DNA from 2 places in the Fusibacter fontis genome. Region 2 is predicted to be linked to the other one. Evidence: riboswitches for the same ligand, from Rfam matches in the RefSeq annotation. Region 2 holds a riboswitch; the other holds the start of a gene.

Region 1 (5,959 bases), 660 kb from region 2:
GATTCTAGTGGAGGTGCAGGTATTCAAGCAGATTTGAAGACCATCTCAGCATATGGACTCTATGGAATGAGTGTAATCACTGCACTAACTGCTCAAAATACATGCGAAGTCACGGGCATCTTTGAATCGTCTCCAGAATTTGTTCAAGAACAACTCCATGCGGTATTTTCGGACATACAACCAAATGCCATTAAAATAGGCATGGTTTCCAATCCCGAAATCATTGAAGTCATCGCTTCGTTTTTATCAAAACACGTCTCAGCGGATACACATATCGTGTTGGACCCCGTAATGGTCTCGACAAGTGGCAACGCACTTTTGAAATCCGAAGCGGTTAATATGCTAAAACATACCTTGATGCCACTCGCGACTATCATTACACCGAATATTCCAGAAGCTGAGATTTTATCAGGTATGAACATTCACACAAAAGACGACATGATTCGTGCTGCAAAGAGCATTTCACACGCATACTCTGGATATATCCTCATAAAAGGCGGGCATTTAACTCAATGCTGCGATGATCTTTTATTTTATCGCGATAGGAGTTATTGGTATTCGCACGCACGTATTGAAACGACAAATACACACGGAACAGGATGTACGCTCTCAAGTGCTATTGCTTGTGGACTCGCACAAAATTTAGAGCTTACAGATGCCATCAAGGAAGCAAAGTCGTATGTCACCGGTGCACTTTTGTCAGGACTTAATATCGGAAAGGGAAACGGCCCACTCAATCATCAATGGTTTCAAATTCCAACATATAGTGGTATCATATGAGTATAATACTCCTATAAAGGTTGGCATAATTCATGAAAGTTTTTAGACAAACCGTTCAACATCTTAAAAATAATTTTACTCAATATTTTATCTTAGAAGCGATTGTCATGGCGCTTTCTTCAAGTTTCATTATGCCTCAAATACTGAGATTTTATAACTGGGCCATGATTCAGGCTGGAACACCTTATGTTCTTAACGTATCGCTTATTCAACCAGAGCTTTTTTCAGTCCGATTTTGGATGACTCTACTTGGAATTATGGTATTTGCCATTTTACTCTTGATCCAATATTTGGTTCTAATGGTCTTAATCGAATCCAACATTCAAAACCGTCCAGTTACAATAGGCGGTAGTTTTTGGATTACGCTTAAAAATTTAAAACGCCTCATTTTTCCAGGATTTATTCAAATTGTTACGATGGGTATTGTCTTTGTACCTTTCGTATTTAGTACCACTCAATTGACCTTGATGAATATTCCCATTACATTTATCGAATGGTTTCAAAAAATAGGTAAGCTCGATTCATATTGGATCATACTCCTGATTCTATGGCTCTATATCCACATCCATTCTCTTTACTTAATGTACTACATGCTCATTCATCAACTTTCAACGCGAGAAGCTTTCAAAAGAAGCTTTAAAATGATTCGAAGACATCAGTTAAAAACACTCATTCATTGGGTTCCAGTGCTATTGATCGTCTTACTTGTTTGGCTTTTTTTAGGCATATGGATGCAGACGATTGCAGAATGGATGAATGTACTCATTCGTTTTGTCGCACTCAAAAAATTAGTCATCTATTTGCTCAGTATTATCGCCTATAGTATACTACTCCTCAGTTTTCCTTTTATCATTACGTATTTGATGTTTTTATTTAGAGCCGTTATGGAAAAAGACCGCGAAGAAATTCCCGTATTCCAATTTCGTTCGAGAAAAGTCAAATGGCCAAAATGGGTTCATGCACTTCATAAAATTACAGGCCTTATTTTGACAATCACGATTATTGTGACTTTTGGAATCAATTATTTATGGATTGAATCCTTTAAAAAATCCGATGTAAAAATTGCCGCTCACAGAGGGAATTCAAGTGACGCACCAGAAAATACTTTATCGAGTGTTCAATCGGCTATTGCCAAGCAAATAGACTACGTTGAAATCGATATTATGCTCACAGAGGATGGAACACTCGTGTTGCACCACGATAAAACATTAAGTCGAACTGCAGGTGCCAATATCGCGATATCAGATTTTCCTTATAGTGTTATTTCATCCTATGATGTTGGATCACATTTTTCGAAAAAGTTTACCGGTGAAAATATTCCAAAACTCGAAGATGTTTTAAAAGCATGCAAAGGACAAATTAAAGTAATCATCGACATAAAAGCAGAAGATCGACTCAATATTCTCATACCCAAACTGATATTTCTCATTGATGCTCTCGATATGGAAAACGAAGTCTACGTTCAGTCGTTTAATACAAAAATACTTGTGATGATTCGCTCCATCAATCCCAACATCAAAATCGGACAAATTCTCTATTATTTTTCGGGGAATTTAGCTGCTCTCGATGTGGATTTTTACACCATTCGTGCAAACATGCTCACGACGGATTTTGTCAAGCGAGCACATTCGCTTGACCGAAAAGTATGGGTATGGACTGTGAATACAGTCGTTGGTCTCAACGAAGTGATGCGATATAACATAGACGGCATCATCACAGATTTCCCTGAGCGTGCTGAAAACGTCAGGAGTTTAGTGAAGTAGAGATTGCGACTCTGCATTTGGCTAAAATCAAAAAATTATCCTTGGCTTTCGAGTAAAACTCCGCCTTGGTTAATAAAAATTGATCAACTTTGAAAAAACTTTGAAAAAACTTTCAGAAAAGAGACTTTTCAAAATAAATTCATTATGATATGATACTTTTAATTGAATATCAGATTATCGGTCCTTTCGATCATACGAAAGGTTAATAGGGAATGAGGTGAAAAACCTCAGCAGCCCCCGCTACTGTAAAGAAGAACGAAATCTCACATGCCACTGATTATTGGGAAGGCGAGAGAGTAGGATGATATCTAAGCCAGGAGACCTGCCATAATTTTTGCAACAAACAAACTTCGGTGGGAGGTTTAATGTAAGATATATTTTTCAAGTATGTAAAATATGATAAGTATATAACTAAACACAACCATCAGGTTGTGTTTTTTTTATGCCATTATTTTTAAACAACAAAATAATTCATTAATGAGGTGAACGATGAATCCATCCGCAATTTTAATACTCGCACACGGAAGTAAAGTTGAAAAAACAAATGAAACCATGGAACAATACATGGATGCTTTAAAAAAATATTCCGGAGAAGTTTTACTTGAAAAAGCCTACCTTCAATTAATGGAACCTTCCATGGAGACAGCTATTGAAACGTTATATCAAAATGGCGTCCGCCAACTAACCATTTTTCCTTTCTTTTTATTTCAAGGGAACCATATTCTTGAAGATATTCCGTCAGTCATTGAAAGTGAAAAACTTAAATATCCAGATTTGAGCATCCAATTTCTATCAAATATAGGGTTTGATGAAACAATTGTGAAACTCATTGCTACAAGAGTTGGTTTGATATGAGTTATATCAAAGATCCGATGAAAATAGAGTCCACTAGCTTTGAAATCATTGAAAACATTATGAAAGATCATGCATGGACATATCCTAATTCACATCATCATATATACAAAAGAGTCATCCATACTTCTGCTGATTTTGATTACCTAGAGAATTTAAAAGTAGATTCATCATTTGTCGAGCAGCTCATAGCACTCACGGGTGAAACTGTGACACTTTACACCGATACACAAATGGCTTTATCAGGTATCAATAAAAAAGCCCTAAACAAATCAAATTGGCAGGTCAAATGCTTTGTTTCATCGGAGGAAGCCCAAGTGATTGCCTCTAGCAAAGGCATTACAAGATCAATGGCTGCGATTGAAATGGCTTTAACTGAACCAGGAAAGAAAGTATTTGTCATTGGAAATGCGCCTACTGCTATTTTTCAACTACTCGAACACTCAAATTTATCAAAATTTGATGTCATCGGAGTCATAGGTGTTCCGGTTGGTTTTGTTGGTGCTGCTGAATCAAAACAGGCACTGTACGAAAGTACGCTACCTTCGATTGTAGCACTTGGTAGAAAAGGTGGTAGCAATGTTGCAGCAGCCATTGTTAACGCTATATTATACGATGCAGTTGGTAGATAAACTTATGTTATAATCCATTAATTTCATCGAAGATATCGAGGTGCATCTGAAGTGGCAAAACAAAACACAATACAAGAAGTCAATCAAAAGCATAATCAATCTCTAAATTTATATGAATTATCTGACCAAGCGGTTAAATTGCGAAAGGGTTTCACAACTGGAAGCTGCGCGACTGCGGCATCGAAAGCGGCTCTCATCATGTTAAGCCAAACAAAGGTGTCTACAATTGATGCGATTGATATCGAGCTCCCAGACGCATCCAAACTTACTGTACCGGTTGCAAAGATTACGCGCAATGATGATGGTTCAGTCACATGTACGATTGTTAAAGATGCCGGTGATGATCACGATGTCACCAATCAACTTGAAATAGAGGCCATAGTGGAATGGACACACACAATGGGCGATATTGATATTCGTGGCGGTAAAGGTGTCGGAATTGTTACAAAATCAGGGCTACAAATACCTATTGGTCATGCGGCAATCAATCCAATTCCGCTGAAGATGATTCGACATAACTTACGCCCATTGCTCGATGGTAAGCAAAGAGTTCGCGTGACTATCTGTGTGCCAAAAGGGGAAGAAATAGCGTTAAAAACATTTAATCCTCGTTTAGGAATAGAAGGAGGCATCTCAATTATTGGCACAACAGGAATTGTTCGTCCAATGAGTGAAGATGCGTTTAAAAGCACTATTTACACAGAATTGTCACAAAAAAAATCACTAGGTGTTCTCGATGTTGTTCTGGTTCCTGGCCAACATGGAGAAAAATATGCTATTGAACATCAACATATTTCGATTCATCAGATTGTACACGTTGGAAATTTTGTAGGATTTGGATTATCCGCAGCACAGGAATTAGGGTTTCATTCCATCTATTTAGTCGGTCATATTGGAAAATATGTCAAACTTGCTGGCGGTATCTTTAACACACATAGCAAAGTTGCCGATGCAAAATCACATATCATTATTACTTATTTTGCAATGACTGGCGCACCTACTTGGAAGATGAAAGAGATTTTTCTAGCAAATACAACAGATGAAATATCGGACAGAGTGCACCAGTGGGGCGATGAGGGAATATTTCAAGACATAGCAAACGCTGCAAAAACCTATTGCACTGACTACATTTTAGGGAAATGTGCTGTTGATATATTGATGTACGATATGAAAGGCCGTTGTTTGTGCAATACCAAACTTAAACCACAGGAGGAATCATGATTGTTGTGATCGGTATTGGTCCAGGAAATGCCAGCTTGCTCACGAGCGAAGTCATCGATTTTATTACTTCATGTAAATGTCTCATTGGAACAGAACGACAACTTCAAACGGTACAGCAGATCCCAACTCAAGCAGATCGTCAGATTTATAATGGTAAACTCGAAGTCCTTTTTGAGTACATCCGACAATCGCTTGATGTATATGGCGAAGTGGGCATTTTAGCTTCTGGAGACCCCAGTTTTTACGGGATCACTGAGTGGGTTAAACGCTCATTTTCTCAAACGCCACTAAAAAGTCTTATGGGAATATCCAGTGCTCAAGCTCTGTTCAATGCGCTGAAAATGCCAATGCACGATGTGTTTTTTACAAGCGTTCACGGACGTGATCCTAATTGGGATTTGATGAAACACCTTGAAAAAATATGCATGCTGACCGACTCTGCATGGTCCCCAAACAAGATTGCAGAAAAATATCTCGCCATGGGTCTTAATCCGATGTTCCATATTGGTGAAAACCTAACCTATGCAGATGAGTGTATCACTAGTTGTCGAGCAAGCGACTTACCTGATAAAAACTATAAAATGAGTGTTGTGGTGATTGAAAATGAGAGATGAAGCTTTTGTAAGGGGATCAAATCCCATGACTAAAATGGAAATTAGAAATACCATTATCAGTTATTTAGATCTTAAAGACGGACAAAACATATTGGAT
Region 2 (5,959 bases):
GTTGTAGCAAATGTCAATGGTAAAGATGTCATCATAAGCATCATCACCAATAACAAAATCCCTATTTTTTTAGTTTTCATAAGTTCCTCCATCTTTAATTTTGTTCATACATGATTGATAGCATTTCGCAAGAATGAACTATCGCTAAAATTGTTCTGTTTCAAGGCTTATAATTGCCTCTATTAATTGTTTACTGGAAACTCTATCTTTTACAGCAATCCTAAAATACGACTCATCCAGCCCTATAAAATCTAGACAGGTTCTTAAGTAAAAGCCTTTTTGAATAAGCGCTTCATGCCATTTTGTAGGTTGCTTATTCGACAAATGAATTAAGATAAAATTTGCTGTAGCTTGATAAACTGTGATATCCTTTAAACCACTCAACTGGTTCATTAAGTAGTATTTTTCCTTTTCGCACCACGCTTGTAATTTTTTCAAATGCATTTTATTATTTAAAAAATACGGGATGCTTTCAAGTGCAAATCGGTTGACTGCCCAAGGATCTCTCAGTTTAGCTATTGGGTCGACTGCATTTTTATCGCCAAATACATAGCCAATTCTCAATCCTGGAACGCTAAACGTCTTCGTCATCGATCGTATAACCAAAACATTATAACGCTTCATCAATCGATTCATACTCTCGTGATGAACTTCCTGATTTGTAAACTCTATAAAGGACTCATCTATAACAAGCGTGAATGACGCTGTGTTAACATTTTTCAGTATCTCTTCAAAAAAATCACTGTTGAAAAATGTACCTGTAGGATTGTTGGGATTACATACATATAGAGCATCACACTCATACTGATTAATCGTTCGAGCAACATCTTTTGGATCCGCTTCAAAGAATCCAAAATCCTCAGCATGCGTCTCTTGCAGACTCTCATTTAATCCATGTCGATTCAAATGATACGAAATCATCTCAGATCCTGATTGCATTAAAGCACGTCTATATTCTGTAAACGTCGGTTCCATGATCATTGCTCGTTTAAACCGATACGCACGGGCAATCAAATAAATTAAATCTGTTGCGCCATTCCCTAGTACAATATTTTCACTTGGCCAATTAAGATAATTAGAAACAGCATCTCTTGCAGTTTCTCCATCAATTTCCGGATAATCGTATAGTTTGCAAATTGTTTGAGTCAACAATGCTTGATACGAAGAATCAAACGGTATTTGAGGGATATTTACACTAAAATCATTTATTCCATTTTTTTTATATTGCCCACCATGAAAATTCACATTACGCCTCACTGATATCCTTTGTGTCATCTACCTAGTTGTTACACTTTATATAGTTGTTACATCTTATATAGCCATTACATCTTATAAAATCATTAAGTCTTATGAACGACTACGATTCAATTGTATTAATTAAATGAATCCATCTAACTATTAACCATGCTAAAAGCAAAAGGTTAAAAGCTAAAGGCTAAAAATAAGATTGACATACTTATGCAAAACAACACAACTTCTGAAACAAACATAATTCGAATCGTTTGGGTGATATGTTTTGCGTTCATAACATGTATAGAATCGCCAATAGTTGGTTTTACTACAATGGATCCAAAATAACTATTTGTTCCACCTAACTGAATTCCTAAAAGTCCAGCAACGGCTGATTCAGGGTGTCCAGAATTAGGGCTTTTGTGATGATATTTGTCTCTATGATACACATTAAATCCTCGAACGAAGTCATTGCCACATAGGAATCCTGAGATCAAAATAATATAAGAACCGATACGTGCGGGAATCCAATTAAATACATCATCGGTTTTAGCTGAAAAGAATCCAATTTCCTTATACGGCTCTTGAACATATCCTACCATTGAATCTAATGTATTGATTGATTTATAAAACATCGCAAAAAGTGAAGCATATCCAAAAATACCACCGATAATCATGTAAAAAAGAGGTGCTAAAACGCCATCAATGGTATTTTCTGCAATTGTTTCTATTACACCTCGAGTGATTTCATTTTCTTCTAATTGCTCCGTATCTCTACCGACCAAATAGGATAACTGCTTCCTAGCAACTTCAATTTTACCTGCTTGTAAACTTTGTCTTACTTTAATGCCTTCAATTGATAAACAGCGTGCAGCGACACAGGTATATAACAAATATATTTCTATGAATCTAAAAAAAGTCGGATGAATGATTGCTTTCATCAAAAATATTGGAAGAGCGACAGAAGTCAAGGTTCCAATCATTAATATGAATCCTCCGAGATAAAGATTTTTCACATATCTTCGAACGATTTTTTCGATTTTAGCAATCATCCATCCTATGAACCTAATTGGATGCGGCCAATTAGGAGGATCACCTAGCAATGCGTCTAACAATAATGCAATTGCAATATTGATAAAACTATAAATAAGCATGTTTTCAAAATTATCCACGGATTCACTCTCTTGATTCGTTTAATATTTTAAGTAGTAATTCACAATTCAAATGCTCTTCGACAGTTTGTGCCAATCGATTATATTCTTGGTCTTTAAACACCTCGTAGTCGAGTCCGTTATTACATTCTTCGATACCTTTTTTCTTTCTTAACGCATTTAATAATAAGGTTCGAAAATCATCATTTTCAAAAATACCATGAAAATATGTTCCAAGAACAAGTCCATCACTTGAAATCGCACCATCGAATTCAGAACAATCCGTTTTCATAAATGGCTGAACTTGATGATTCAAATACTCTGTTTCTCCCATATGAATTTCATAGCCTTTTAGTTCCATTTGTTTCATCTCTATGTCTAAAAACGGATTCATCGTCACTCCAGACGCCTGTCGTGTTGTTTTGGTGAGTGCCATCTTTGTGCTTACATCTAAGAGTCCTAATCCATTCATTTTTTGTTCCGAAGACTCTACATGATAAATATCCTCAATTGATTTGCCTAACATCTGATAGCCGCCACATATGCCAATAACAGGCACATTATGTCGATGCGCATTATAAATTGCTTGACTGAATCCAGATGTGATCAAAAATTTCAAATCGTTCATTGTATTTTTAGTTCCAGGGAGAATCACGGCATCACAATTTTTCAATTGATCAGGTGTCATCACATATTCTAAACTTACATCACTTTCCAAATCAAACGGTACAAAATCAGTAAAATTTGACATATAAGGCAATTTAACTACACCAATTTTGATTTGCTTATCCGATTGATAATTTAAGCGTTCTGAAACACTATCCTCATCATCAATTTTTAAATTTGAAATAAAGGGAAGCACACCTAAACACGGGCGATCAATTAATTTTTCAAGCATTTCAACACCGGGCATTAATAAATCGACATGTCCACGAAACTTATTAATAATAAAGCCTTTGACTCTCTTTCTTTCAGCTTCTGAGAACAACATAAATGTCCCATAAAGTGATGCAAATACCCCGCCTTTATCGACATCTCCAATCAATATAACGTCTGTATCAATGATTTCAGCCAATCCCATATTGACAATATCACGACTTCTCAAATTGATTTCAGCAGGGGAACCAGCGCCTTCAATCACAATGACTTCATACTGAGACGACAAGGTATTAAACGCCTTCTGGATATGTGGAATTAAGTATTCTTTTGACGAAAAATATTGGCTTGATTCCATATTTTGAAAGATTTCACCATTAAGGATTACCTGACTACCCATTTCATTTGTAGGTTTTAATAAAATCGGATTCATTTCAACTAATGGCTTAATTCGTGCGGCTTCAGCTTGAACAACTTGAGCTCTTCCCATCTCTTTACCATCATCGGTAATAAAAGAATTTAACGACATGTTCTGAGATTTGAATGGCGCAACCGAAAAGCCTCTATTATTTAAAATTCTACAAACAGCAGCTACTGTGATACTTTTACCAACAGAAGAGCCCGTTCCTTGAAACATAATTTTTTTTGACATAATCCCTCGCATATATGAAAGAATCTTACTCACTATCAAAATTCTAAATATCCATTCAAAAATTCCGATTTCAAACCAAAAATCCGACTCCAAATTTTAATTTCCGACTTCAAACTTTAAAATCTGACGTCCATCTTTAAATTATGACTTATAATTCTAAAGTTTAACCATTAACTTTTAGACCTTTGAACTCAGTCAAATTTTATCCATCTAAATAAAAAACACACGTCGGAAACGTGTGTTGAATACAATGAATCATTGTATAAATCACCCTGCCTCCCACCGAAGCCGATAAAACATTCAAAACAAAGGCAGGTTTCCTGGCTTGTAGATCAACTTACTCATCGCGCCTTCCCAAAATTGGTGGCAATGCGAATTTCATCCCTACTTACAGTAGCGGGGGCTGCAGAGGATTTTAACCTCTTTCCCTCTTAGCTTTTAACTAAGCACCTTTATTCCTATTCAGTTAACTTAACATGTTCATTATATTATTTGAGATAGCACGTGTCAAGGATTTAGGTGAATTTCAAATATGACAAAAGATTCATTACTGCGAACTCCTATTTGATTTCAATCCCTTGTAAAAAATCTAGAATTTTTTTTGCATGCCCAGGTGCTTTAACATTTCTAAACTCATTAATCAAGAGTAAATCTTCTTTATAAATAAACGTGGATCTCTCAATGCCTTTTACAATTTTTCCATATAATTTTTTATCTTTTAATACACTAAACCACTGAATTAACAACTTATCAGGATCACTGATCAGTGTAAATGGTAAGGTATTTTTATCCTTAAATTTTTCATGAGAAGTCAGCGAATCCTTACTAATACCATAAATATGATATCCCAACATTCTAAACTCGTCATATAACTGCGCAAACTCAATTGCTTCGAGTGAACAAGCTGATGTAAGATCTTTGGGATAAAAATAAAGGATAAACTTCTGAGATTTCAATAATTCCAAATCAACAATTTTACCATTCGTCGCTTTTAGCGAAAACTGTTCTTTGAAGTAGTTCATATAACCTCCTAAATAATCTAAATTTTCACACCTAAGAATAAAACCGATTTATCCCTCGCTCCTATTCAAATATCAATGTATTCTATAATCATCTTAAGTAAAATTAATAAAATTCCCTATAAAAAACCACTTAATACAAATACCGAACTATAAAGCTAGAATAATTGCCTACCTAAGCAATTGTGAATACGCATAGTAAATTTTTTTATTAAATAAACGTCACACTTATTAAATCGTTTGATTAGGTCTTTATTATCAATTATAATGTAAAAAAGATTATAAACAAATGATGATTGAATAATCCGCACTAAATTGATCCACCTGTCCGATATAATTGAGCCATCATTCCGTTTTAGATTGAGCCACCATTCCGTTGTGTGAGCCATTTGAAATAAAACCTTTATACTGTAATCATACATCCAAAAGATGTAAATACATGTAAAGGAGGTCATTTAATGACCGATTATAATGAAATTCTGAGACTTAAAAGTCTTGGGTTTAGTGAGCGAAATATTGCGCTCAGCTGTTCTTGTTCGCGCAACACAGTCGCAAAAATAGTTAAAAAAGCGACCGAATTAGGTGTCCAGTGGACAAAGAGTAACACAAGAACCAACCATGAGTGGCAAACATTACTTTTCCCTGCTCAGAAAGAGCCTCATGGCAAGCGCCAACCCAACTATGCGTACATCCGAGGCGAACTGCTTAAAAACGGTGTAAGCAAGAAGTTGCTTTGGGCTGAGTACATGGAAGAATGCAGACTTAGCGGTGAAACACCACTCATGTACTCTCAGTTTTGTCGTTACCTTCAAGAGGATGAACAAAAGCGTCGTGCAACTATGCATATTAGTCGAAAACCTGGAGAACAAGTCGAGGTAGATTGGGCTGGTGATCCAGCCAAAATAATTGATCCCGATACCGGCGAAGTCATAGATGCATATCTTTTTGTTAGTGTCATGACTTATAGTCAATACGCGTATGTTGAAGCCTTCATCAATGAAAAGCAACGTGCTTGGATAACGGCCCATGTT

The links. Region 2 has a riboswitch for cobalamin ahead of ACZ41W_RS06225 (cobyric acid synthase). Riboswitches for the same ligand answer to the same signal wherever they lie in the genome.
Region 1: linked by a shared signal. The riboswitch ahead of ACZ41W_RS03245 (sirohydrochlorin chelatase) and the one ahead of ACZ41W_RS06225 (cobyric acid synthase) in region 2 are both predicted to bind cobalamin.

The regions. Positions count from the first base shown of each region.
Region 1 is NZ_AP042445.1:718,422-724,380, reverse strand. Features, by position in the region: gene thiD (bifunctional hydroxymethylpyrimidine kinase/phosphomethylpyrimidine kinase) at 1-780, shown strand, start outside; gene ACZ41W_RS03250 (glycerophosphodiester phosphodiesterase family protein) at 813-2,543, shown strand; cobalamin riboswitch at 2,704-2,887, shown strand; gene ACZ41W_RS03245 (sirohydrochlorin chelatase) at 3,033-3,398, shown strand; gene ACZ41W_RS03240 (precorrin-8X methylmutase) at 3,395-4,027, shown strand; gene cbiD (cobalt-precorrin-5B (C(1))-methyltransferase CbiD) at 4,079-5,248, shown strand; gene cbiE (precorrin-6y C5,15-methyltransferase (decarboxylating) subunit CbiE) at 5,245-5,862, shown strand; gene cbiT (precorrin-6Y C5,15-methyltransferase (decarboxylating) subunit CbiT) at 5,888-5,959, shown strand, end outside.
Region 2 is NZ_AP042445.1:1,380,235-1,386,193, forward strand. Features, by position in the region: gene ACZ41W_RS06210 (helical backbone metal receptor) at 1-80, opposite strand, end outside; gene ACZ41W_RS06215 (pyridoxal phosphate-dependent aminotransferase) at 145-1,245, opposite strand; gene cbiB (adenosylcobinamide-phosphate synthase CbiB) at 1,422-2,402, opposite strand; gene ACZ41W_RS06225 (cobyric acid synthase) at 2,407-3,909, opposite strand; cobalamin riboswitch at 4,203-4,378, opposite strand; gene ACZ41W_RS06230 (peroxiredoxin) at 4,470-4,931, opposite strand; gene istA (IS21 family transposase) at 5,387-5,959, shown strand, end outside.